3 regions of the Cellulomonas sp. ATA003 genome follow, and region 1 is predicted to be linked to each of the others. Evidence: riboswitches for the same ligand, from Rfam matches in the RefSeq annotation. Region 1 holds a riboswitch; each other region holds the start of a gene.
The links. Region 1 has a riboswitch for cyclic di-GMP ahead of REH70_RS11365 (hypothetical protein). Riboswitches for the same ligand answer to the same signal wherever they lie in the genome.
Positions count from the first base shown of each region.

Region 1 (7,607 bases):
GCCGCAGCCCGGTCGGCAAGCTCATCCTCGGGGTGAACGCGCAGCGCATCCTCCTCGACGCGCCGTGCCCCGTGCTCGCTGTCAAGCCGAGCGGGAATGGTGACCCGGACGCCGTCGTTAGGTCGGAGTAAGGAGCGCACGCGCGGCGCTCAAGCCCCCGATCGAGGCGCACGCCGACCCGCCGCGAGGGTCCTGGCCGGTACAATGAAGACGTACCCCGGGGCTCGACGTCCGAGCCTGCGCTGCCGAAAGGTTGTTCGTGTCATCCCTCTCCCCGAATCCTGCACTGCCGCGCGAGTTCGAGCACCCCGCACTCCAGGAGCTCGTGGCGCGTGGACGCACGCACGGCACCGTGGACGCCGAGGCGTTCCGTGTCGCCTGCGAGTCCGCGCAGGTCAATGACGCCAAGCGGCTGAAGGTCGTGCTGCGGGGCCTGGCCGCCACGGGTGTCACCGTCGCGGAGCCCGTGACCGCAACCGTCAAGGTGGCCGCCGCGACCACCACCGCCCGCAAGGGGACCAGCGCGACGGTCGACCCGGACGCCCCCGCACCCGCCCCGGCCAAGCGCCGTGCACCCGCCAAGAAGGCGGCCCCCGCCACGGACGACGACACGTCCGAGGCGAAGCCGGCGACGAAGCGGGCAGCCGCCCCGAAGGCCGCCGCGGCGAAGACCACGGCCGCCAAGGGGACGACGGCCAAGGCGACCGCAGCGAAGGCCGCCGCCGCGAAGAAGGCGAGCGAGGACGAGCCCGAGGCCGCCTCTGGTGACCTCGAGGACGTCGTCGTCGAGGACACCGCCGTGGTGGCCGACGACGCCGTCGTCGCCGAGGGCGCCCCGGCCGGCAAGACCGGCGACGAGCCCGAGGAGGGTGGTGCCTTCGTCTACTCCGACGCCGACGACGACGACGCCCCCGCCCAGCAGGTGGTCACCGCCGGCGCCACCGCGGACCCGGTCAAGGACTACCTCAAGCAGATCGGCAAGGTCGCGCTCCTCAACGCCGAGCAGGAGGTCGATCTCGCCAAGCGGATCGAGGCCGGCCTGTTCGCCGAGGAGCGGCTGAGCTCGGGCACCAAGCTCGAGCCCAAGATGCGGCGCGAGCTCGAGTGGATCGCCGGTGACGGACGCCGGGCCAAGAACCACCTGCTCGAGGCGAACCTCCGCCTCGTCGTCTCGCTCGCCAAGCGCTACACCGGCCGCGGGATGCTGTTCCTGGACCTGATCCAGGAAGGCAACCTCGGTCTGATCCGTGCGGTCGAGAAGTTCGACTACACCAAGGGCTACAAGTTCTCGACCTACGCCACCTGGTGGATCCGGCAGGCCATCACCCGGGCCATGGCCGACCAGGCGCGCACCATCCGCATCCCGGTGCACATGGTCGAGGTCATCAACAAGCTCGCGCGCGTGCAGCGGCAGATGCTCCAGGACCTGGGCCGGGAGCCCACGCCCGAGGAGCTCGCCAAGGAGCTCGACATGACGCCCGAGAAGGTCGTCGAGGTCCAGAAGTACGGCCGCGAGCCCATCTCGCTGCACACGCCGCTCGGTGAGGACGGGGACAGCGAGTTCGGTGACCTCATCGAGGACTCCGAGGCCGTCGTCCCGGCCGACGCCGTGAGCTTCACGCTCCTGCAGGAGCAGCTGCACCAGGTGCTCGACACGCTGTCCGAGCGCGAGGCCGGCGTCGTCTCGATGCGCTTCGGCCTCACGGACGGCCAGCCGAAGACCCTGGACGAGATCGGGAAGGTCTACGGGGTCACGCGCGAGCGGATCCGTCAGATCGAGTCCAAGACCATGTCGAAGCTGCGGCACCCGAGCCGCTCGCAGGTCCTGCGGGACTACCTGGACTGACGCCGGACGCCGACGTCGCCGTGGGCCGCGTACCGCCTCAGCCGAGGCCGGTGCGCGGCCCACGGTCGTCTCGTGGCGTACCGGGCCGGGGAGGGCCGGTGCGGGCGTGGCGGGGACACCCGCGCACGGGACGGGCGGCCGGCCGGGGTCGTCGGTCAGAGCGCGAGACGGCGCCGCGTGCGTGCGCGCCACCGCGGGGTGTGCCAGGCGTCGCGCGCGCGGACGAACCGGAGGTCGCCGGGGCGCGAGCGGCCGGCCGGGCGCTGCACGCGGTACTCGACCTCGAGCACGCCGTGCCCGACGTCGACCAGAGCCACCGTCACCGGACGGCCCCGCCGGGGGAGTCGGCGCCAGCGCAGGGCGCGCCCCTCGAGCGGTCCGTCCAGGCACAGGTACGTCGCCACGATGAAGTCCTCTCCGGCCGGCGTCGGCTGACGGGCACGATGGCCATTATCACGCGCCGGTGTGAACGGGGGATGTCAGCACCCGTTCGCGCGGGTGAAATCCGCCGTGAGGATACCCCGTGCGGCCGTGCGGCCCCCGTGCGCCCGCGCGCCCGTGCGCCCGTGCCCGTCGCGCCCGTGACCGGGCGCGACGGGCGCGACCGGCGGCACGGTCCCGCCGAGGCGCGGACCCGCCTCGGCGAGCGGGTGAAATGGCCCCGCACGGGGTGGACATGCCCGATTCGTGCGATACGTTCTGCGGTGTCAGCGAGAAGGGCAAACCCGTCGAGAGGCGGGGACGCAAAGCCACGGGACCCCTACGGTCAGCCGGGCCACCGAACGACAGGAGCAGACCCCATGTCCGACCCCATCCTCCCGCGGACCGACGCGGCCCGGGGCGACGTCCCCGCAGGCGAGCGCGGTGCGCACCTGACGATGTCGCCGACCGGTCCGCAGCGACCGGAGGCCGGTTCCGCGCTCGAGCGGCTCCTCAGCCGGCAGACGTTCGCGTCGGCGTCGGGCGGCCTGCTCGGCTTCGTGCCGGCACAGGTGCGCTGAGACCGGTCCGGCGCTCACCGTCCCCCTGCGCTGACCGACCTGCACGACACGAGGGCCGCACGACACGTCGGCCCGACAACGACATGAGGGCCCGACCATCCGGTCGGGCCCTCATGTCGTGCTGGCTGGTGCGGGTCGTCGACCCGTCCGCTACCGGTCCGCGTCAGCGGACCGCCCCGGCGCCGGCGCCGTGCTCCGCGAGGAGCCGGTCGGTCTCGTCCTGGACGTGGGTGGCCAGGGCCGTGAACTTCGGGGCGTGCTCTCGGGCGTGGTGGGCGCAGAACAGCAGCTCGCCGCTCGGCATCACCACGCGGACATAGGCCTGGGCGTTGCAGCGGTCGCAACGGTCTGCCGCGGTCAGGGGTTCGGTCGTCGTCGTTGCAGTCACAAGAACATGTAACCACCCGCTGCCCGTGAGCATGCCGTCAGGACCCCCGTATTCGCTCACCGCGAAGCCCGGTCCACCCGACCGGTCCTGTGCCGGACCGGCGCCACCGCCCGGACCGGCGCGCCGCGCCCGCCCCGCCACGGTGCGGTGACGCCAGCGATTAGGCTGGGGCCTCGTGTCGACCGCCTCCGCTGAGTCCAGCTACACCGCCCGGCACCTCTCCGTCCTCGAGGGCCTGGAGGCGGTGCGCAAGCGTCCCGGGATGTACATCGGCTCGACCGACTCCCGCGGGCTCATGCACTGCCTGTGGGAGATCATCGACAACTCCGTCGACGAGGCGCTCGCCGGGCACTGCTCGATCATCGACGTGATCCTGCACGAGGACCAGTCCGTCGAGGTCCGCGACGACGGCCGCGGGATCCCGGTCGACGCGGAGCCCAAGACCGGCCTCAGCGGCGTCGAGGTCGTGTTCACCAAGCTCCACGCCGGCGGCAAGTTCGGCGGCGGCTCCTACGCCGCCTCCGGCGGTCTGCACGGCGTGGGCTCGAGCGTCGTCAACGCGCTCTCCGCCCGTCTCGACGTCGAGGTCGACCGTGGCGGCAGGACGCACCGGATGACCTTCCACCGCGGGGAGCCCGGGGTGTTCGACGACGGCGTCGCCGGCCCCCGGCCCGACGCCCCGTTCACGCCGTTCGTGGACAACTCCGAGCTCGCCGTCGTGGGCAAGGTGCCCAAGGCGCGCACCGGCACCCGGGTGCGCTACTGGGCCGACCGGCAGGTCTTCCCCAAGACCGCGGTGTTCTCCTACGACGAGCTCGTCACCCGCGCCCGCCAGACGACGTTCCTCGTCCCCGGGTTGGCGATCACCGTGCGCGACGAGCGCCGCCTGCCGGGCACCCCCGGTGCGGACGGCCCGCACGAGGAGTCCTTCGTCCACCACGGCGGGACCCGCGACTTCGTGGAGTTCCTCGCCCCGGACGCACCGGTGACCGACACCTGGAAGCTGACCGGGACGGGCTCGTTCACCGAGACGGTCCCCGTGCTGGACGAGCGCGGGCACCTCACCCCGCGCGAGGTCACCCGCGAGTGCGAGGTCGACATCGCACTGCGGTGGGGCACCGGGTACGAGACCGAGCTGCGCACGTTCGTCAACGTCATCGCGACGCCGAAGGGTGGGGCCCACCTGGCGGGCTTCGAGGCCGGGCTGCTGCGCACCGTGCGCAAGGCGGTCGACGCGAACGCGCGCCGGCTCAAGGTGTCCACGAAGGACAACGAGCGCATCGAGAAGGACGACGTCCTGGCCGGGCTGACCGCCGTGCTGACCGTCCGGCTCGCCGAGCCGCAGTTCGAGGGCCAGACCAAGGAGGTCCTCGGGACCGCGCCCGTGCGGGGCATCGTGGCCAAGGTCGTCGACACCGAGCTCGGGGGGCTGCTCACCTCCACCAAGCGGGACGAGAAGGCGCAGGCGAGCCTGCTGCTGGACAAGGTGGTCGCCGAGATGCGGGCGCGGATGAGCGCCCGCAAGCAGAAGGAGATCTCCCGGCGCAAGAACGCGCTCGAGTCGTCGTCCCTGCCCGCCAAGCTCGCGGACTGCCGCAGCGCCGACGTCAGCCGCAGCGAGCTGTTCATCGTCGAGGGCGACAGCGCGCTCGGGACCGCCAAGCTGGCCCGCAGCTCGGACTTCCAGGCGCTGCTGCCGATCCGCGGCAAGATCCTCAACGTCCAGAAGGCGTCCATCACGGACATGCTGAAGAACGCCGAGTGCGCCGCGATCATCCAGGTGATCGGCGCAGGGTCGGGGCGGTCGTTCGAGCTCGAGGCCGCGCGCTACGGGAAGATCGTGCTGATGACGGACGCCGACGTCGACGGCGCCCACATCCGCACGCTGCTGCTCACGCTGTTCTTCCGGTACATGCGTCCGCTCGTCGACGCCGGGCGGGTGTACGCCGCGGTGCCCCCGCTGCACCGGGTCGAGGTCATCGGCGCGGGGTCGCGCAAGAACGAGTACATCTACACGTACTCCGAGGCCGAGCTCACCGCGACGTTGAAGAAGCTCGAGCGGTCCGGCCGGCGCTACAAGGAGGACATCCAGCGCTACAAGGGCCTGGGGGAGATGGACGCCGACCAGCTCGCGGAGACGACCATGGACCCGCGTCACCGCACGCTGCGGCGGGTGCGCATGGAGCATGCCGAGGCCGCCGAGAAGGTCTTCGAGCTGCTCATGGGGACCGACGTCGCACCGCGCAAGGACTTCATCGTCGCGGGTGCGCACCAGGTGGACTCGAGCCGCATCGACGTCTGAGCACGCCGGGGCGCCGGGACCGCGACGGGAATTCGGTTCGCGGCCCGGCGGGGACGGTCGATAGCGTGCCGGGCATGACCGACACTGCGACCCAGTCCCCGCCTGCCCCGGTGCTGCGCCCGATCGCCGAGCGTGCCCAGCCGCCGGCGAGCCTCACCGAGCCGCCGGACGACCTGGGCCTGCGGTGGCGGCCGCTCGAGCGCTCCGACGCCGGGGACCTGCACGCCCTGATCGCCGCGATGGAGGAGGCCGACCAGCCGCCGTACCGGACGGACCCCGACGAGGTCGGCGAGAAGTGGGACGGCGACTGGAAGGACATGGCCCGCGACTCCCTCGGTGGCCGCGACGCCGACGGCGTCCTGCGGGCCTACGGGACGGTCGAGGTGCGCCCGGGCGACACCACGACGGTGCGCGCTTCCTGGACGGCGGGGTGCACCCGGGGTGGCGTGGGCGCGGGGTGGGGCGCGCGCTGCTCGCCTGGCAGCTCGGCCGCGGTCGGCAGAAGCTGGCCGAGTCCGGCAAGGACCTCCCGGCGCGGCTGGCCGCCTACGCCGACGAGGACGCGGACGCCCACCGCCGGCTGCTCGCAGCGGCGGGTCTCGAGCCGCGCCGCTGGTACCGCACGATGCGCCGCGACCTGTCCACCCCGCCACCGGTCGTCGAGCTGGACGCCGGCCTACGGGTCGCGCCGTGGTCGCCCGAGCTCGACGACGCCGTCCGCGTCGCGCACAACGACGCCTTCCGCGACCACTGGGGCAGCGAGCCGGCCACCCCGGAGAGCTGGACGACGGGCCGGGCGAAGTTCGCGCCCGCGTGGAGCTTCGCGGTCGTCGACGACACCGCCGAGCCGGTCGACGGCGCCCCGGTGGTCGCCGCGTACGCCATGAGCGGCCGCTACGAGCAGGACTGGTCCGTGGTGGGGTACACGAGCGGGTACACCGAGATCCTCGGGGTCCGGCGCGCGTACCGCGGCCGTCGCCTCGCGCCCGCGCTGCTCGCGGCCTCGATGGCCGCGTTCCGCGCCGACGGCATCGAGTACGCCGAGCTCGACGTCGACACCGAGAACCCCTCGGGCGCGCACGGCCTCTACGAGCGGCTCGGGTACGAGGTGCGGCACGGCTCGGTGATGTACACCGTCGAGCTCTGACCCGCTCCCGGCGCGACGGCCGACGCGCCCACGGGCGGTCGGCCGTCGCGCGCGGGCGACCGGTCCCTACCCGACCGCGTGCACCGGCGCGGGCAGGACGACGCCGGAGCCGTCCCGGCGGGGGTCCACCGGCGGCAGGTCGACCGGCTGCCCGGCCGAGCCGGTCGCGCGCGGCGGTGTGGGCCCGACCCATGCCAGGACGAGGGAGTCCTCGCCCTTGAGGAACCGGTGCGCACGCACGCCGCCGGTGGCCCGGCCCTTGCCGGGGTAGACGGCGAACGGCGTCGTCTTCGCGCTGCCCACCTCGGTCCCTGGGAGCGCCGACGAGGACCCGGCGATCGTGACCACGGCGAGCCCGGCGTCGTCGTCCTCGGCGGTCGCGGGGGACACCGCCCCGAAGTAGACGACCTGCTGGCCCGGGGTGAGCTTCATCCCGGCCATGCCCCCGGCGGACCGGCCCTGCGGACGGACCGCGGACGCCGCGAAGTGCAGCAGCGACGCGTCGGAGCTGATGAGCACGAGCTCGTCGCCGTCGGACGCCGGGGCGGCGCCCACGACGCGGTCGCCGTCCCGCAGCGCGATGACCTCCCACGCGTCGCGATTGGCCGGGACGTCCCCCGGGGCGACGCGCTTGACGACCCCCGCCGCGGTCCCGAGCGCGAGGGTCGGTGCGGCCGGGTCGAGGGAGGTGAGCGACACGAGGGTCTCGCCCGGCTCCAGCGCGACGAGCTCGCCGACCGGCACGCCGCCGGACAGGCTCGGCGCGGCGTCGGTCGCGGGCAGCGACGGCAGGTCGAGCACCGGGACCCGGACGAGCCGGCCGCGCGACGTCACCGCGGCGACCTCGCCCCGGGTGGTGGCGGGGACCGTCGCGCGCAGGACGTCGTGGCGGTGCCGGCTGCCCTCGCGGGACGGGCGGGCGT
Region 1 is NZ_CP133990.1:2,285,597-2,293,203, reverse strand. It holds gene REH70_RS11380 (DUF4192 family protein) at 1-131, shown strand, start outside; gene REH70_RS11375 (RNA polymerase sigma factor) at 260-1,846, shown strand; gene REH70_RS11370 (hypothetical protein) at 2,002-2,250, opposite strand; cyclic di-GMP riboswitch class I at 2,555-2,629, shown strand; gene REH70_RS11365 (hypothetical protein) at 2,647-2,847, shown strand; gene REH70_RS11360 (hypothetical protein) at 3,011-3,268, opposite strand; gene REH70_RS11355 (DNA topoisomerase IV subunit B) at 3,411-5,537, shown strand; gene REH70_RS11350 (GNAT family N-acetyltransferase) at 5,968-6,684, shown strand; partial or broken gene REH70_RS11345 (DNA topoisomerase (ATP-hydrolyzing) subunit A) at 6,751-7,607, opposite strand, start outside.

Region 2 (7,607 bases), 1.3 Mb from region 1:
TACCGGCGACTTGGCGACCGATACACGTTGTCGGATGTCATGCGTCAGCTCGTTGACCTGCTGGGGCTGGACGCCGAGGTGGCACCTGACCTGGAGCGCGCCGAGCTCGACGTGGAGCGGTCGATCACTCGCGCGGTTCCTGCCGGCGTGGCGCAGGTCGAAGCGGCCAGGGCGACGGGTGCGCAGATCGGCTTTCTTTCGGACACGCCGTTGCCCCGAGCTTTCGTCGGAGAACTGCTCACGACGAGCGGCGCTATGCGCGATGGCGATCTGCTGTGGGTCTCCAACGAGCTCGGCGCGGGCAAGGATCGCGGTACCGCGTTCTTCGAGGTCGCAAAGTCGCTGCCCGAAAGGCCGCGGAAGTGGGAGCACTACGGGGACAACCCGCGGGGTGACGTACGGATGGCTCGTCTTTCGGGCGTCGCGGGGCAATGGGTGAGCCGGGGTCGGCTGAACCGGTACGAGAAGCTGCTGGAGGGTGCCGCGCAGTCCACAGGAGGATTCTCATCACTCCTCGCAGGTGCGTCGCGTCGAACCCGCCTGGTTCTAGAGGTCGAGCGTCCGGACATCGACGGCGACCGGGCGACCGTGATCGCTGGGGTCGCGGCTCCTACCCTCGTCGGCTACGTCCTGTGGTGCCTGCGTCGAGCGCAGCGTGCCGGTTGCTCCCGGGTCTACTTCGTAGCCCGCGACGGCGAGGTCATGCTGCAGATTGCGCGGCGGTTGATCCGGGGCCTGGGCCTTGAGATGGACCTGCGGTACCTCGAGGGATCGCGACGGGCCTGGCTGTTGCCATCGATGGGTGACGTCGATGCCGGGCGTCTTGCGGCCGTCCTCGGGCGCGAGGAGAAGGTCACAGTCCGCAAGTGCCTCGAGTGGGTCGATCTGCTTCCCGAGGACGTCGGGCAGGTGCTCTCCGAAGCGGGTTTACCTGCGTCGGTGTGGGACGCGCGGCTGGACCCTCCCGGCGTCTCGCGCATGGTCGATCTGATGACCGGCGCATTGAGCGAGCGAGTTGCGGAGCGTTCCCGCGCTCGGACGGCGGCAACGCAGGACTACCTCCGTCAGGAGGGTTTGCTCGAAGAGACGCCATTCGCCGTCGTCGACATCGGGTGGCAGGGCACGGTGGGCCGTCTACTCACTGCCGTGCTCGAGCGATGCGGTGGTCAGCCTCCAGCGGTCGAGTGCTACTTCGGTCTGACGAAGCCCCAGCACGATGCCGAGGGGCGTGACCCGCGTGGCTACATGTACGACGAGTGGCGTGGCACCGGCGCCGGCACGCGGTTCGTTGACGACTGGGTGGCGTTGGAGATGTTTGCGGCACCTACGCACGGCCGTGTGGGCGGCTACGAGCGTGATGGCAACGTCGTTCGGCCGATCCGCGGCGACGCCGGACCGGCTCATGCTCTCGAATGGGGGCTGGAGGCTGTGCGGCACGGTATCGACGTGTTCTGCGACGAGCTTGCGCCCACTTTGGGGCTGCTCGACCCGTACGTGGATGTGCGAGCGGCGACCTGGTCTGCGCTTCGGACGTTCTGGCTTCTTCCAACGGCCGCCGAGGTGCGGGCATGGGGCGACTTCCCCTTCGAGGAGGACGACGAGCTGCACTACGCGATCGCAGAGGGCCTCTCTGGTCGGGAAGTGTTGGCGAGCTTGCGAGCCCGGAGTCCACGGCTGCGACGGCGCGGTACATGGCCCGCTGGCGTCCGTGCACGCGCCTCACGACCCGTCCGAGCCATGGATCGTGGGGCGAAGTCGATCGGCGAGCTGGCGGGCAAGGCGGCACGGGTGCAGATGTTCGCCATGGGCCGACGTCGAGTCGCCCGGCGGGGCCGTGACGCGTGAGCGGCGGGCGAAGCCGGCGCTGTGCCAGGGCGTGTCACGGTTAGACCGCCTCGGCGGTCGTAAGCCTCAGCGGGCGGTGCGGTAGGCGCGCACAGCGAGCATCTGTCGCACGAGTCGGCAGGCGATTTCCTGGACGCGGTTCGCATTGAGCAGTCCCGCGGCGCGATACGCGACCCCGAGAGGCGCCGTGGTGAGAGCTTGCGGGAAGCGGGCGGCCACAGCTGCCAGCCGAACGAGCGGCGCGGGACCGGCGACCAAGGCGAGTACGTGGCGCGGGATCAGCTCGGGTTGGTCGGACCAGCGATGTTCCAGAGCTGCCGTCGACCGCCCACGTGCGAGCGACTCACGGACGAATGCGTGCCATCCCCGGCGGTGAAGATGGCTGCTCACCACTGTGCGATCGAAGCGAGCAGTTGCACCCAGCTGGGCGAGCCGGAGGCCGAGGTCGAGGTCTTCGCTGTAGTCGAGGCGGATCGAGGGACGTAGCGTCTCAGCTTCCCGGTACAGGGCGGCGTTGATGCTCGCCGCCCCGCCCCACAAGCCCGCAGGCAGTGTGCTCGGATCAGATTCCCATCGGCGGGTCGCCCCGTCGTACTCCCGGGCGTACAAGCGGCTGGGTGCGTCGTCCCGGCCCCACGCGGGAGGCTGCGCGACGGGCATATACCCAAGCAGCACCCCCGCTGTGTCCCGGCGTGAAAGCGCCGGTGAGCGTCGACGACGCCCGGTCCTGGCATGACATCGTCGTCGGCCATGAGGACGACGTCGCCGGTCACGGCCTTGAGGCCTTCGATCCGGGCTAGCGCGAGTCCCGAGTTCGTCGCGAGCTCGAGCACCGTCAGCTCTGAGACACCCAACGCCTCCAGCTGGGCGCGGGCGCCGGGGTGGGGGCCGTCCAGCACGACGACGACCTGGTCGGCGGACTGCGCCACGTAGGCCTCGATGAGCGATGGCAGGCGCTCGTGCCGACGGTACGAGGGGATGACGACCGAGATCAGAGGGCCGCTCACTTGTAGCCCGGAGACGTGTACTTCGTTCCCGCCACGTCAGACGGCACAACGTCTCCAGAAGCGGGCTTGCCGGACTGGACACCGTCCCATGTGCCGCGCAAGAACTGGCTGCGCGCGACGTTGCCCTGGGACGTCGATGCCCAGACGTTCTGTGTCGTCAGTGGCCACGTACCGCTCCGCCAGGCGAGGTACTTGCTTCCGGCCTGGCCGACAAGGTTGACGTTCCGCAAGTCCATCAGGTCGGGCAGCGGCCCGTACTGCTGGGGGGTGAGGAAGAAGCCCTGGTATGTGGTGTAGCCGGTCAGGCCGTCGACGCGCAGGACCTTGGGGCCGGCCCAGGTCTGGAGTACGTCGGCGTGGAAGCCGCTGCCGGAGCCGTGGACGGTGTCGACGCGGATGTTCTGGAGCTGGACGGTGGCGCCGTTGCGCTGGTCGAGGTTGATGCCTTCGGCCAGCGCGGCACCGGTGATCTTGAGGCCTTCGACGTGGATCGTGCCGGACTGCCCCTTGAGGTACAGGCCGCGGACGTCGTTGCCGTGGGTGCTGTTCTTGCTGATCTTGATCTCGCCGCCGATCAGGACGACGTTGCGGCCGCCGCCGATGATCAGACCGCCCTTGGCTTCGAGCGGGGTGCTGGGCATCTTGACGATGTAGTCCTGGCCGGCCTTGAGGATCAGGTCGCGGTTGGTGTTCGAGACGGTGATCGTTGTCGGGTTGGTGAGCTTCGGCGGGGCCCACGTCAGCGTGCGTGACGAGCTCGACACGGCCGGTGTGGGGGTGGGGGCCGGGGCCGGCTTGGGTGCCGGGGTCGCGGTGCCGGACGTGACGGTGGCGGTGCGGCAGGCGAAGGTGCGGTCCGCCCCAGGGCCGACGTTGACCACGGTGACGCAAACCTCGTGGCTGCCCTTGGGTAGCGGCACCACCGTCTTGTAGCCGGTGCGCGGGCCGAGATCGGGGTAGGCGCGGGGGACATCCGCGCGGGCGACGTCGGTGGTCAGGGTGCGGGTGCTGCCGGCGACGGCGACCTTGACGGTCACCGGCTTGGTCGTGTTGCGGTCAGCGGCCCAGCCGAAGACCTCGAGCCCACCGGTGACCGGAGTGACCCGGTCGAGATTGCCGACCGGCGACCCCGCCGGCGCGGCCTGCGCGGGTGCAGTCGCGGTAACGAGAAGTGCACCGGCCACAGCGGCGACGGCTAGGCGGCGGGCTAGCCCGGGCAGCGCAGTCGGTCGGCCGCTACGGGCATGACTCGAGCGTCTGGGGTGCACGTGGTTCTCCGTGTCGTTCGGTGGCCTGCTGCGAACGCACGGCCCGTGGCGTCACGTCCCTGTCGTGCAGGTCCGCGTGTCCTGTGGACTCGTGACACCGTAGGGGCACAGCCTGCGGCCCAGCAAGCGAAGTGACATACCTCACCTAGTGAACTCGCGCAAGGGCTGAATGGGTAAGCCGCGGGTGATTTGTGCTCGAGGTCGACGGTACGGGAGAACGATGAGCCGGAGGGAGAAGGGGCAGTAGTGCACCGCCGCCTCCTCCCTCGTGACCGCACCCAGCCGGCGGGCCCTATGCGACACCTGGCCGAAGATCAGCCGGTGTACCCCGGCGATGCGTAGCGCGTGCCAGCCATGCTGGACGGCACGATGTCGCCACTCGTCGGCACTCCCGACTGAGCGTTGGCCCAATCGCCGCGCAGGAATTGCGTACGCGGAACGCTGATCTGGGAAGTCGATGCCCAGACGTTCTGCAGCTTCAACGGCCAGGCACCGCCGTCACGCCAGGCGAGGTACTTGCTTCCGGCCTGGCCGACAAGGTTGACGTTCCGCAAGTCCATCAGGTCGGGCAGCGGCCCGTACTGCTGGGGGGTGAGGAAGAAGCCCTGGTATGTGGTGTAGCCGGTCAGGCCGTCGACGCGCAGGACCTTGGGGCCGGCCCAGGTCTGGAGTACGTCGGCGTGGAAGCCGCTGCCGGAGCCGTGGACGGTGTCGACGCGGATGTTCTGGAGCTGGACGGTGGCGCCGTTGCGCTGGTCGAGGTTGATGCCTTCGGCCAGCGCGGCACCGGTGATCTTGAGGCCTTCGACGTGGATCGTGCCGGACTGCCCCTTGAGGTACAGGCCGCGGACGTCGTTGCCGTGGGTGCTGTTCTTGCTGATCTTGATCTCGCCGCCGATCAGGACGACGTTGCGGCCGCCGCCGATGATCAGACCGCCCTTGGCTTCGAGCGGGGTGCTGGGCATCTTGACGATGTAGTCCTGGCCGGCCTTGAGGATCAGGTCGCGGTTGGTGTTCGAGACGGTGATCGTTGTCGGGTTGGTGAGCTTCGGCGGGGCCCACGTCAGCGTGCGTGACGAGCTCGACACGGCCGGTGTGGGGGTGGGGGCCGGGGCCGGCTTGGGTGCCGGGGTCGCGGTGCCGGACGTGACGGTGGCGGTGCGGCAGGCGAAGGTGCGGTCCGCCCCAGGGCCGACGTTGACCACGGTGACGCAAACCTCGTGGCTGCCCTTGGGTAGCGGCACCACCGTCTTGTAGCCGGTGCGCGGGCCGAGATCGGGGTAGGCGCGGGGGACATCCGCGCGGGCGACGTCGGTGGTCAGGGTGCGGGTGCTGCCGGCGACGGCGACCTTGACGGTCACCGGCTTGGTCGTGTTGCGGTCAGCGGCCCAGCCGAAGACCTCGAGCCCACCGGTGACCGGAGTGACCCGGTCGAGATTGCCGACCGGCGACCCCGCCGGCGCGGCCTGCGCGGCCGTTGCTCCTCCAATGAATGAGCCGGTGACGGCGAGCGTGGCGACGGCAGCAGCAACGCGACGCGCGAGCGGCGTGCGGAGGTTCGACGCCCTGGGGGCATGGTGAGTTCGGTGCACAGTGTTCTCCAGTGTCGTTCGGTGGCCCGGCTGACCCCGCGGGTCCCATGGCTTTGCGTCCCCGCCTCGCGACGGGTCTGCCCCTTCGTGGACACAGAGCCCATCGGCCTGCATCGGGTGAACTTGAGTGGCGAACGGGTGATCCGTCGGCCGGGCTGCTTGCGCGGACGACCGGACTGCCCTATTCGTCGGCCGGCCGCTACCCGCGCCGGACGGCGCTCAGCACCACCTCGGCCACCCGCTCGGGCACCTGCTCGGGCACCCAGTGGCCGATGTCGACGCCGACGGAGCGGAACGGGCCCCGCACGTAGCGACCGGTCGCCCGGACGGCGGTGGGGGAGAAGAACGGGTCCCGCCGTCCGTGCACGAGCGTCGTGGGGACCCGGATGACGCCCGCGGAGAACCCGCGGCCCAGCGGGATGGCCCGGTACCAGGCCAGGGCGGCGGTGAGGGCGCCCGGCTCGAGCATGCGACGCGTGTAGTGGTCGGCTCGCGACTCCTCGAGCCCGGACGTCACGAGCGCACGCCGTAGCCGGGCACCGTCGTCGGCGAGCAGGAGGCGCTCCGGCAGCCGCGGGAGCTGGAAGCCGGCCATGTACCAGGAGCGGAGCGCCTGGGTGCTGCGCGTCAGGCTGTGGACCGCGGCGGCCGGGTGCGGGGTCGACAGCGCCGTGAGCGACGCCGTCCGGTCCGCGCGGCGGCCGGCGAAGGCCCACGCGACCGCGCCTCCCCAGTCGTGCCCGACGACGTGCGCCCGCTCGACCCCGGCGGCGTCCAGCAGCGCGACGACGTCGTCGACCGTCTCGCGCAGCGTGTACGGCGAGCGCCCCGCGGGCCGGGCGCCGGGAGAGTAGCCCCGCTGGTCCGGGGCGAGCACCCGCAGGCCCTCGGCGGTGAGCAGGGGCGTCAGCGCGTCGTAGGCGCCGGCGTCCTGGGGGAAGCCGTGCAGGCAGACGACGACGGGCCCGTCGGCGGGGCCCGAGTCGCGGACGTCGAAGGTCAGACCGGAGCGGCGGAAGGTGTCCACGACGCCATCGTGGGCCGTCAGCCGCCGGAGAGCACGTCCGCGAGGTCGAACCGCACCGGCACGTCGAGCTGGGCGTAGGTGCAGCTCTCCGGGTCGCGGTCCGGGCGCCACCGCACGAACTGGGCGGTGTGGCGGAAGCGAGCGCCCTCCATGTGGTCGTACTTGACCTCGACCACGCGTTCGGGACGCAGCGGCGTGAAGCTCAGGTCCTTGCCGCTGTTCCACCGGCTGGTCTCGGCCTCGCGCGGGGTGCGGGTGCCGCTCGCCTGCGCGGCCGCGGTCCACGGGTGGTCGGCCGCGTCGGTCACCCAGGGCTGCAGCTCGGCGAACAGCTCGGCGCGGCGAGCCATGGTGAAGGCGCTGGTGACGCCGACCGAGGCGAGCGTGCCGTCGTCGTCGTACAGGCCGAGGAGCAGCGAGCCGACGGCGTCGTCGGCGGACTTGTGGGTCCGGTAGCCGGCGACCACGCAGTCCACCGTGCGCTCGTGCTTGATCTTCGTCATCACGCGCTTGTCGGGCTGGTAGGTGAGGTCCCCCCGCTTGGCGACCACGCCGTCCAGGCCCGCACCCTCGAACACCTCGAACCACCGCTGGGCGACCTCGAGGTCGTCGGTGGCGGGCGTGAGGTAGACACCGGGTCCCCCGCCGGGGACGTGCTGCTCGAGGAGCGCGCGCCGCTCGGTGTACGGGCGGGCCGTGAGGTCCTCGTCGCCCAGCGCGAGCAGGTCGAACACGACGAGGACGGCCGGCGTCTCCAGGGCGAGGAGCTGCACCCGGGACTTCGCCGGGTGTATCCGCTGCAGCAGCGCCTCGAAGTCCAGGCCGGTCGCCGCGGTGTTGGCCACGACCACCTCGCCGTCGACGACGC
Region 2 is NZ_CP133990.1:3,608,692-3,616,298, reverse strand. It holds gene REH70_RS17905 (hypothetical protein) at 1-1,845, shown strand, start outside; gene REH70_RS17900 (hypothetical protein) at 1,912-2,454, opposite strand; partial or broken gene REH70_RS20930 (glycosyltransferase family 2 protein) at 2,550-2,852, opposite strand; gene REH70_RS17895 (hypothetical protein) at 2,849-4,036, opposite strand; gene REH70_RS17890 (hypothetical protein) at 4,435-5,481, opposite strand; cyclic di-GMP riboswitch class I at 5,730-5,804, opposite strand; gene REH70_RS17885 (alpha/beta fold hydrolase) at 5,912-6,739, opposite strand; gene REH70_RS17880 (ATP-dependent DNA ligase) at 6,757-7,607, opposite strand, start outside.
Region 2: it holds a riboswitch for cyclic di-GMP, as region 1 does, so the genes downstream of both, REH70_RS17890 (hypothetical protein) here and REH70_RS11365 (hypothetical protein) in region 1, are expected to answer to the same signal.

Region 3 (7,607 bases), 860 kb from region 1:
CCTCGACGGCGTACCAAGCCGCGGTGTCACCGGCACCGTCCTCCCTCAGCCGCTCCCCGAACGTGCGCTGGGGACCGACCCCGGTGCTGACCCGCGGCGCCGGGCGCTCGGACAGAGGCAGGACCTCACGGAGCTCCCGATTGCCGGCCAGCACACGCGCTCTCCGCGCGACCTGGGCCCGGAGCGTCTGCGCTGGACGAACGGTAGACGTGCCGGCACTCACGACCCGTTCGTGCGGCGCGAAGCGAGCTCGAGCCCAGCCGTCGTCGGCGATCACGTCCGGCATGCTCGCGACCCGCTCCAGGCCTGCGCGGTTGACCGCGTATATGCCGCGGGCGCCGATGTCGTCCGTGCGCACGTGCGGCTCGCGCCCCCACGCCCGGTAGTAGCGACGTACCAGCGGGGAACAGCCGTCGAGCTCCAGCGCGAGCGACGGTGCCGCGATCCGCGGCTCGTCACCCGCCAGGGCGTGCACGAGCCCCGGCAGCACACGGTCGTCAAGCACCACGTCTGCATCGACGACGGCGACAACCTGGGCCGTCCCGCTCCGGCTGAGACCCGCCCGCACCGCGCGTGCCTTGCCACCCTCCGCCAGCTCGAGCACGCTGACCCGAGGATCGCGCAGCTCGCGGACCCGTTCTGCCGTGGCATCCGTGCAGCCGTTCGCCACGACCAGCACGTGCGCATCGGACGACGGGTCCGCCAGGAGCGCACGGACGCCGCGCTGCACCACCCGCTCCTCGTCGTGCGCAGGCACGACCACGAACACCGTGGAGACCCCCGGGAAGCGATCCGACTCGGACAGTGCTCCAGGCATAGCCCTGACCCTACAGGCGCCGCCGCGGAGCGCCGCCGAGCGCCACCGGCGGCCCCAGCCCCTCGGCGCGTCGGGAGAACCGTCGCCTGTCACCGGGCGACGGTGACGTGATATGTCTCACAACGACGGCCAGCGACGCTCCTCCCGGCACCGCCTCCTGATTCAGCACCGCGGCCGCGCCGGAGCTGCGGCGGGCCACACCGCCAACCCGCCTTCACCTGCGAAGCGACGCCGTCCCACCGTGCAGCCACCCCGGATGCCACACCGCCAACCGGCCGAGCGGGTGAACCCCGCTCGATCAGCGGGTGAAAACCACCCTGCCCCCGGGCGGCTTGGCTTCACGTGCGGTAGTGGGCTACGGTCCCGCGGCCGGCGTAACCAAAACGTTATCGATCACCACGTCGATGCGGCTGGCGCCCACCTGGACCGGACTCGGAGCTCTCTTGCGTACTCGAACGATCGCCCACGCCCTGCCGCGCAGCCTCGCCCTCGGCCTCGCCACCGTCGCCCTCGTGCTCACCTCTGCCGTCACGGCGCAGGCGGCCTCGGGCACACCGATCGGCAACGTCGACAAGGTGGTCGCCACCGACGGGGGTATCCGGATCACCGGCTGGGCATGGGACCCGGACACCACCGCGGCGGTCACGGTCAGCATCGCAGCCGGCGGGAAGACGACCCAGGTCAAGGCGAACACTCAGCGAGCCGACGTCGCGCGCGTCTACTCCGCAGCCGGCACCGCTCGTGGCTTCTCCACCGTGGTCCCCGCGACAGCCGGCACGCACGACGTCTGCGTCACCGCAGGGAACGTCGGGGCCGGCAGCAAGAAGGCCTTCGCGTGCCGGACGGTCTCCGTGGGATCGCGGCCGGCGACGGCAAAGACAACGGTGGCCGCGCCCTCGACCAGCACGAGGCCGAACGGCAGCAACACCGGCGTCCCCGCAGGGGTGAGCCTGAAGCGGCACGACGGTGACCTCGTGATCACGAAGGCGGGCACCGTCATCTCGGGCTTGGACATCCGTGGGTTCGTCGATGTGCGAGCACCGAAGGTGACGATCAAGAACTCGATCATCCGTGGCCGGACACCGGATGGTTCCATCGCCTTGGTCGCGGTCAGGTCGAACGCGTACAGCCTGACGATCGAGGACAGCGAGTTGGCTCCGGTGAAGGCCTCGCCTTACATCGACGGGCTGCACGGCATGAACATCACCGCCCGCCGGCTCGACATCTCGAACGTCATCGACTCGGTCCACATCTACGGGAACAACGTCCTCGTCGAGGACTCCTGGCTGCACGACAACGCACATTTCACGAAGGACCCGAGGTGGGGCGGGAAGCCCAGTCACGATGACAGCGTGCAGATCCAACGAGGCTCGAACGTGACGCTGCGCGGCAACAGCATCAGCGGCGCGTACAACGCCGCCCTCATGGTGACGCAGGACAGCGGAGCTGTCGCCAACCTCACCGTGGCGGGCAACTGGCTCGACGGCGGTGCCTGCGTGGCGAACATCAAGAAGATGAAGTCCGCACCGACGAAGGTTCTGCTCACCGACAACGTCTTCGGTCGAAACGCCCGCTACCCGAACTGCGGCGTCAAGGTGCCGGCTACGTATCCGCTGACCATGCAGCGGAACGTGTTCGACAACGGCAAGTCGGTGCCACGCACGGCCTGAGCCGCCGTAGCCGCGTGCGACGACACCTCGCACTTCGTGTGGCTGAGGCTCGCGGCCGCTGGTGGGGAGCCGGGTCTTCCGGCTTCCCCACCAGTGATGCGTCTATGCCGCGCCGGTGGGTCATCTTCAACTTCCGGTCGCGCTCCTCTGGGGCGCGGCCTTGTCCTATTGTCAGAATGTCGCCCCGAGGTCCGGTGCGTGCCGGTGAAGTCACGCCTTCGGTGAACAGGTCCGAGACGGACGCGCGGATGGAGCGTGATGTCCTGGCCCTTGGCCGTCACCTGGACCGCACATTCATTGCCGACCCGCTGCGTGTGTGCGCCGACGTCCACGGGTTCATGGTGAGCGACGCGGCCGAGCCGCGGCTCACTGTCCTGCCCGGTGCTCCCTGTACGGGCTGTCTCCCACGTCTCCCTCTTGAGCCAACTTGTGGCAATCGTCGTACTGCCGCGTGCGCCTGTCGGTGCGACCGCTGCAACCGCCCCATGACGTCGTCGAGCGCGGATTCCGCATTCACGTGTTCGCGTGCCCGGCGGACCAGTCGCTCGCCGCATGCGCCGCACCTTCGCGCCGCACTCGCTCCCGGACCCAGCCGCCTGGTGACGGCCGTCGTCAAGTTGAGTTTCGGCGCGTTGGGCTCTTCCCAACAACGCCGGGACCGGCACGGTGAGTGGTCGAGGTCAACGGTCACTACGTCGCTGCCGCGCCTGCCGACGACGGTTGCGGGTACCAGGCGCTCCTCCGGTCGACCTTGCCCTCGACGAGGGTCGCCGCTGCATGCCGCTCGACGGCCACACTGACAGCGTCTTCGGACGTGTGCGCTCGCAACACTGCGATCGTCAAGCTGGGTTAGACGCCCGGGCACCATCAGCGTCGCGCACACCGACGCAAGCGTGGGGGGCGCCACCGACGTGCTCGGGTTCGTGGTGCGGGACGCTACGGCGCAGCCCGCACCAGTGGTCAACATCCACCGGCACCGACGCCCGACAACGAGCCGACTGAGACACCGCGGAGTCGCGCCGGCCACCGAGCCGGCACCTGGTCCCGCTCTCGCCCCAACTGGATCCGGGCCGCTGAAAGAAGCCGGGTGCGCACACCCCGGACGCCCGGCCGGGCGCTCTGCGCCGCCACGATCCCTCGTCGTACGCGGGGGACCCGGCGAGTGCCGCATGACTCGCCGTACACCCCGTCGTGCACCCCTCAGAGCCGGGCCTCCACCGCCGATGGGATCGGCGTCCACGAAAAGGCAAACCTGTCGCGAGGCAGGGACGCAAAGCCATGGGACCCACGCGGTCCGCCAGGCCACCGAACGATGGAGATCTCCCGTGCTGCACCCCACGGCCAGCCCCACGAACCCTGCGCGGCGAAAGCTGCCCCCGCGACGAGAGCGGCGCATTGCGCGATCCATCGCCTGCGCCTGCCTGGCCTGGGTCACGCTTGCCGGGCCGCTGACGACCTCCGCCACCGCACTGGCGACAGGTGCCGTGACGACCACCGCGGTCCCGTCGGCCGCCGTGACGAGCAGCTACGTCCGCAACGTCTACCAGCATCTCTTCGAGCGTGCTCCCGACGACGGCGGGCTGGCGACATGGACGACGGCGCTCCGCCAGGGGGTGCCTCGTGTGGCCGTCGCGAACGCCATAACCTCGAGCACCGAGTACCGCACGGGCCTCGTGACGGACGCATACCGTTCGTATCTCGGCCGCACCCTGACCGCGTCGGCCTGACACACTGGCTCGCACAGATGCACGCCGGCACGACCATCCAGGCGATGGAAGCCGGCTTCGTCGCCTCCGAGGAGTACTACCACCGGGCCGGCGGGACCGACAGCGCCTGGGTCCTCCGGCTCTACCGCGACGTGCTCGGCCGCACCCCCGGTGACGCCGAGGTCCGCGGCTGGACGGATGCGCTGCGCCGTGGAGCATCGCCCGGCGCGGTCGCGACGGGCTTCCTGCTCTCCACGGAGCACCTCGGGACGGCCATCGATGTGCACTACCAGGCTCTCCTCGGCCGGCCCAGCGATCCCGTTGGGCGCGCTCACTGGGTGGGCGCCATCCAGCAGGGCACGCGACTCGAAGTGGTCATCGGCGGGATCGTCTCCAGCGCCGAGTACTACGGAGCAGCGACTCGGTCTGCTCCGAGCACGTCGGTGGAGGCATCGGCCTCAACGTCGCCCGTCACTGCCCCACCCGCTGCGAAAACCGCACCAGCCTCTGCAGTGGTTACACCGCCCCTCCACGTCCCCGCGCCGCCACCACGGACCGCTGGGCCGCCAGCTCGGCCCGGCGCGAACAACACGGGTGTGCCTGCGGGGACCACGCTCAAGGTCCACCACGGGGACCTGCACGTCACCACGCCCGGCGCCGTCATCGACGCGATGGACGTCCGGGGGCTGGTCTACATCAAGGCGCAGGACGTCACCATCAGCCGCTCCATCATCCGCGGTCGCCCCGTGACCTCGAGCACCTCGCTCATCAACAACAACCTCGGCGCCTACCGCTTCACCGTTCAGGACAGCGAGCTCTACGCCGCCGACCCCACTCCCTGGATCAACGGCATCACCGGCGCGAACTTCACCGTCAAGCGCTCCAACATCCACAACGTCATCGACCAGATCCACATCACCGGAGACAACGTCACCGTCGAGTCCTCCTGGCTCCACGACAACCTCCACTTCACCAACGACCCCCAGCACCCCAACGGCAGCCACGACGACAACGTCCAGGTCCAGGGCGGCCGCAACATCACCCTCACCGGCAACACCATGACCGACGCCACCAACGCCGCCCTGCAGATCACCCAGGACCGCGCCCCCGTCGCCAACCTCGCCTACACCAAGAACTGGGCAGACAACGGCGGCTGCACCCTCAACATCGCCGAGAAGACCCGCGGCCCCCTCCAGGGCATCGCCATCACCGACAACACCTTCGGCACCACCACCAAGTTCAACTGCGCCATCCTCTACCCGGCCACCTCACCCATCGCCTTCGCCCGCAACCTCTACACCGACGCCCGCCCGATCAAGATGATCAAGCGCTGACGTCGCAGCCCGGGGGCGTCCGGCGTCCTCGCCGCGCACGACCATCAGTTCTGCGTCGTCCAACCCGCTCGCGACCGGGGATTGGCGAAGCGGAAGTCCCGACCACAGCTCGACACCGCAGAAGGGCCGGGCACGCTCAGCGAGCGTGCCCGGCCCTTCCGCCGTACCAGGGTGCGTCTGTGCTCAGTACGCCCCGGACCCCGCGAACACCGCGCGACCCGTCTTCCACAGGATCATGAGGTCCATCGTGACCGACCAGTTGTCGACGTACCGCAGGTCGAGGCGCACCGCCTCGTCCCAGCTCAGGTCGGAGCGGCCGCTGACCTGCCACAGGCCGGTGAGGCCCGGCTTCACGTGCAGCCGACGCTGGACCATGTCGGGGTACGCCTCCACCTCGGCGACCAGCGGCGGGCGCGGACCGACGAGGGACATGTCGCCGCGCACGACGTTGAACAGCTGCGGCAGCTCGTCGATGGAGTACCGGCGCAGGAGGCGGCCGACCGGCGTGACGCGCGGGTCCTGACGCATCTTGAACAGCAGGCCCTGGCCCTCGTTGTCCTTGAGCAGCTGGTCCCGGCGCGCGTCGGCGTCGAGGTACATGCTGCGCAGCTTCCAGATGGTGAACGTCGAGCCGTCGACGCCGACCCGGGTCTGCTTGTAGAACGCGGGCCCCTCGGACGTCAGCTTCACCGCGAGGGCGGCCGCGCCGATCAGCGGGGACAGCACCAGCAGGCCCAGGGACGCGGCGGTCCGGTCGAGGACCGTCTTGGCGACGAGGCGGCGGCGCGGCGCGCCGATCTCGACCTCGAGCAGCGACAGGCCGGCGGTGGGCCGCACCGACAGGCGCGGGCCGGTGACCTCGACGAGGTCCGGGGCCACGACGAGCTGCGCCGGGGTGCGACCCAGCGCCCAGGACAGCCGGCGCAGGGCGCTGCCGCTGAGGTAGTGGCCGGCGACGATGACGACGTCGATCGCGTTGTCCACCACGACCTGGGGGAGGTCGGAGATGGCGCCCATGACGGGGTGCCCGCCCATCGGCACCGCGTTGTCGAGCGACGGCAGGCACACGCCGGTGACCTGGTAGCCGTGGTGGGGTGCGATCGAGAGCTCGCCGACGACCTGCTCGACGGCGCTCGGCTCGCCCACCACGAGGGTGCGCATCATGGCCTCGCCGGCGCTGCGCCGGTGGTGCAGGTGGTGGCGGTGCCCGTAGCGGGCGAGGCTCGCGGTGGCCACGAGCGCGGGGACCCCGGCGAACACGACGGTCCGCGGGATATCGACCTCGAAGCTGAAGGCGGCTGCCATGAGGGCGATCCCGACCAGGGCACCGCCGCGCAGCACGGCTTGGAACTCGGCCGGACCGTCACCCATGTTGTCCGCGTCGTAGCCGCGGAACACGGCGACCATGAGCACGAAGAAGAGCGCACCGACGAGCGCCCACGCGGTCGCGGCCGCAGGAGCACCGGTCAGCGGGACGAGGAGGGCGGCGCCCACCAGGGCCGCGACGAGACCGTCGAGCAGGACCGTGCTGCGGACGTAGCCGCGCGCCACGATCTTCCACCGACGCTCGTTGACCTCGGGCGGGAGCTGGTTCCCCTCGGTGGGACGAGGGTCGAACGGCTGGGCCGACGCCCAGGATCGGCGGACGCCTGCGGCACGACCTCTGCGGTCGCCCGAAGAGTCGATCCACTCGACATCCCGGCCTACGGTCAACGTCACGACGGTTCCCTACCCTCAATCGTCTTCGTTGGATTCGTGCGAGCGTATCGGGGGCTTCCCGACCGTGGGTGTCACAGGAGCGAGTTTTCACCCACACCCACGGGTGTGACAGGTGAACTTCACCCGTACGAACCCCTCACGCCCTCGGCGCGACCCGCGTGTGCAACACCAGCTGCGCCTGCTGAAGTCCCTGTGTGACCAGCATCTCCACGGCGTCCGCGGCGGCGTCGACCAGCCACGGCAGTTCCTTGCGCTCCGCGGCGCCGAAGTCCTTCAGCACGTAGTCCGCGGCGTCCATCCGCCCGGGCGGGCGCCCGACGCCCACCCGGACCCGGACGTAGTCCTTCGTGCCGAGCGCCTT
Region 3 is NZ_CP133990.1:3,142,605-3,150,211, forward strand. It holds gene REH70_RS15655 (glycosyltransferase) at 1-817, opposite strand, end outside; gene REH70_RS15660 (right-handed parallel beta-helix repeat-containing protein) at 1,123-2,487, shown strand; cyclic di-GMP riboswitch class I at 3,723-3,797, shown strand; gene REH70_RS15665 (DUF4214 domain-containing protein) at 3,813-4,214, shown strand; gene REH70_RS15670 (DUF4214 domain-containing protein) at 4,259-5,527, shown strand; gene REH70_RS15675 (sugar transferase) at 5,711-7,246, opposite strand; partial or broken gene pth (aminoacyl-tRNA hydrolase) at 7,383-7,607, opposite strand, start outside.
Region 3: it holds a riboswitch for cyclic di-GMP, as region 1 does, so the genes downstream of both, REH70_RS15665 (DUF4214 domain-containing protein) here and REH70_RS11365 (hypothetical protein) in region 1, are expected to answer to the same signal.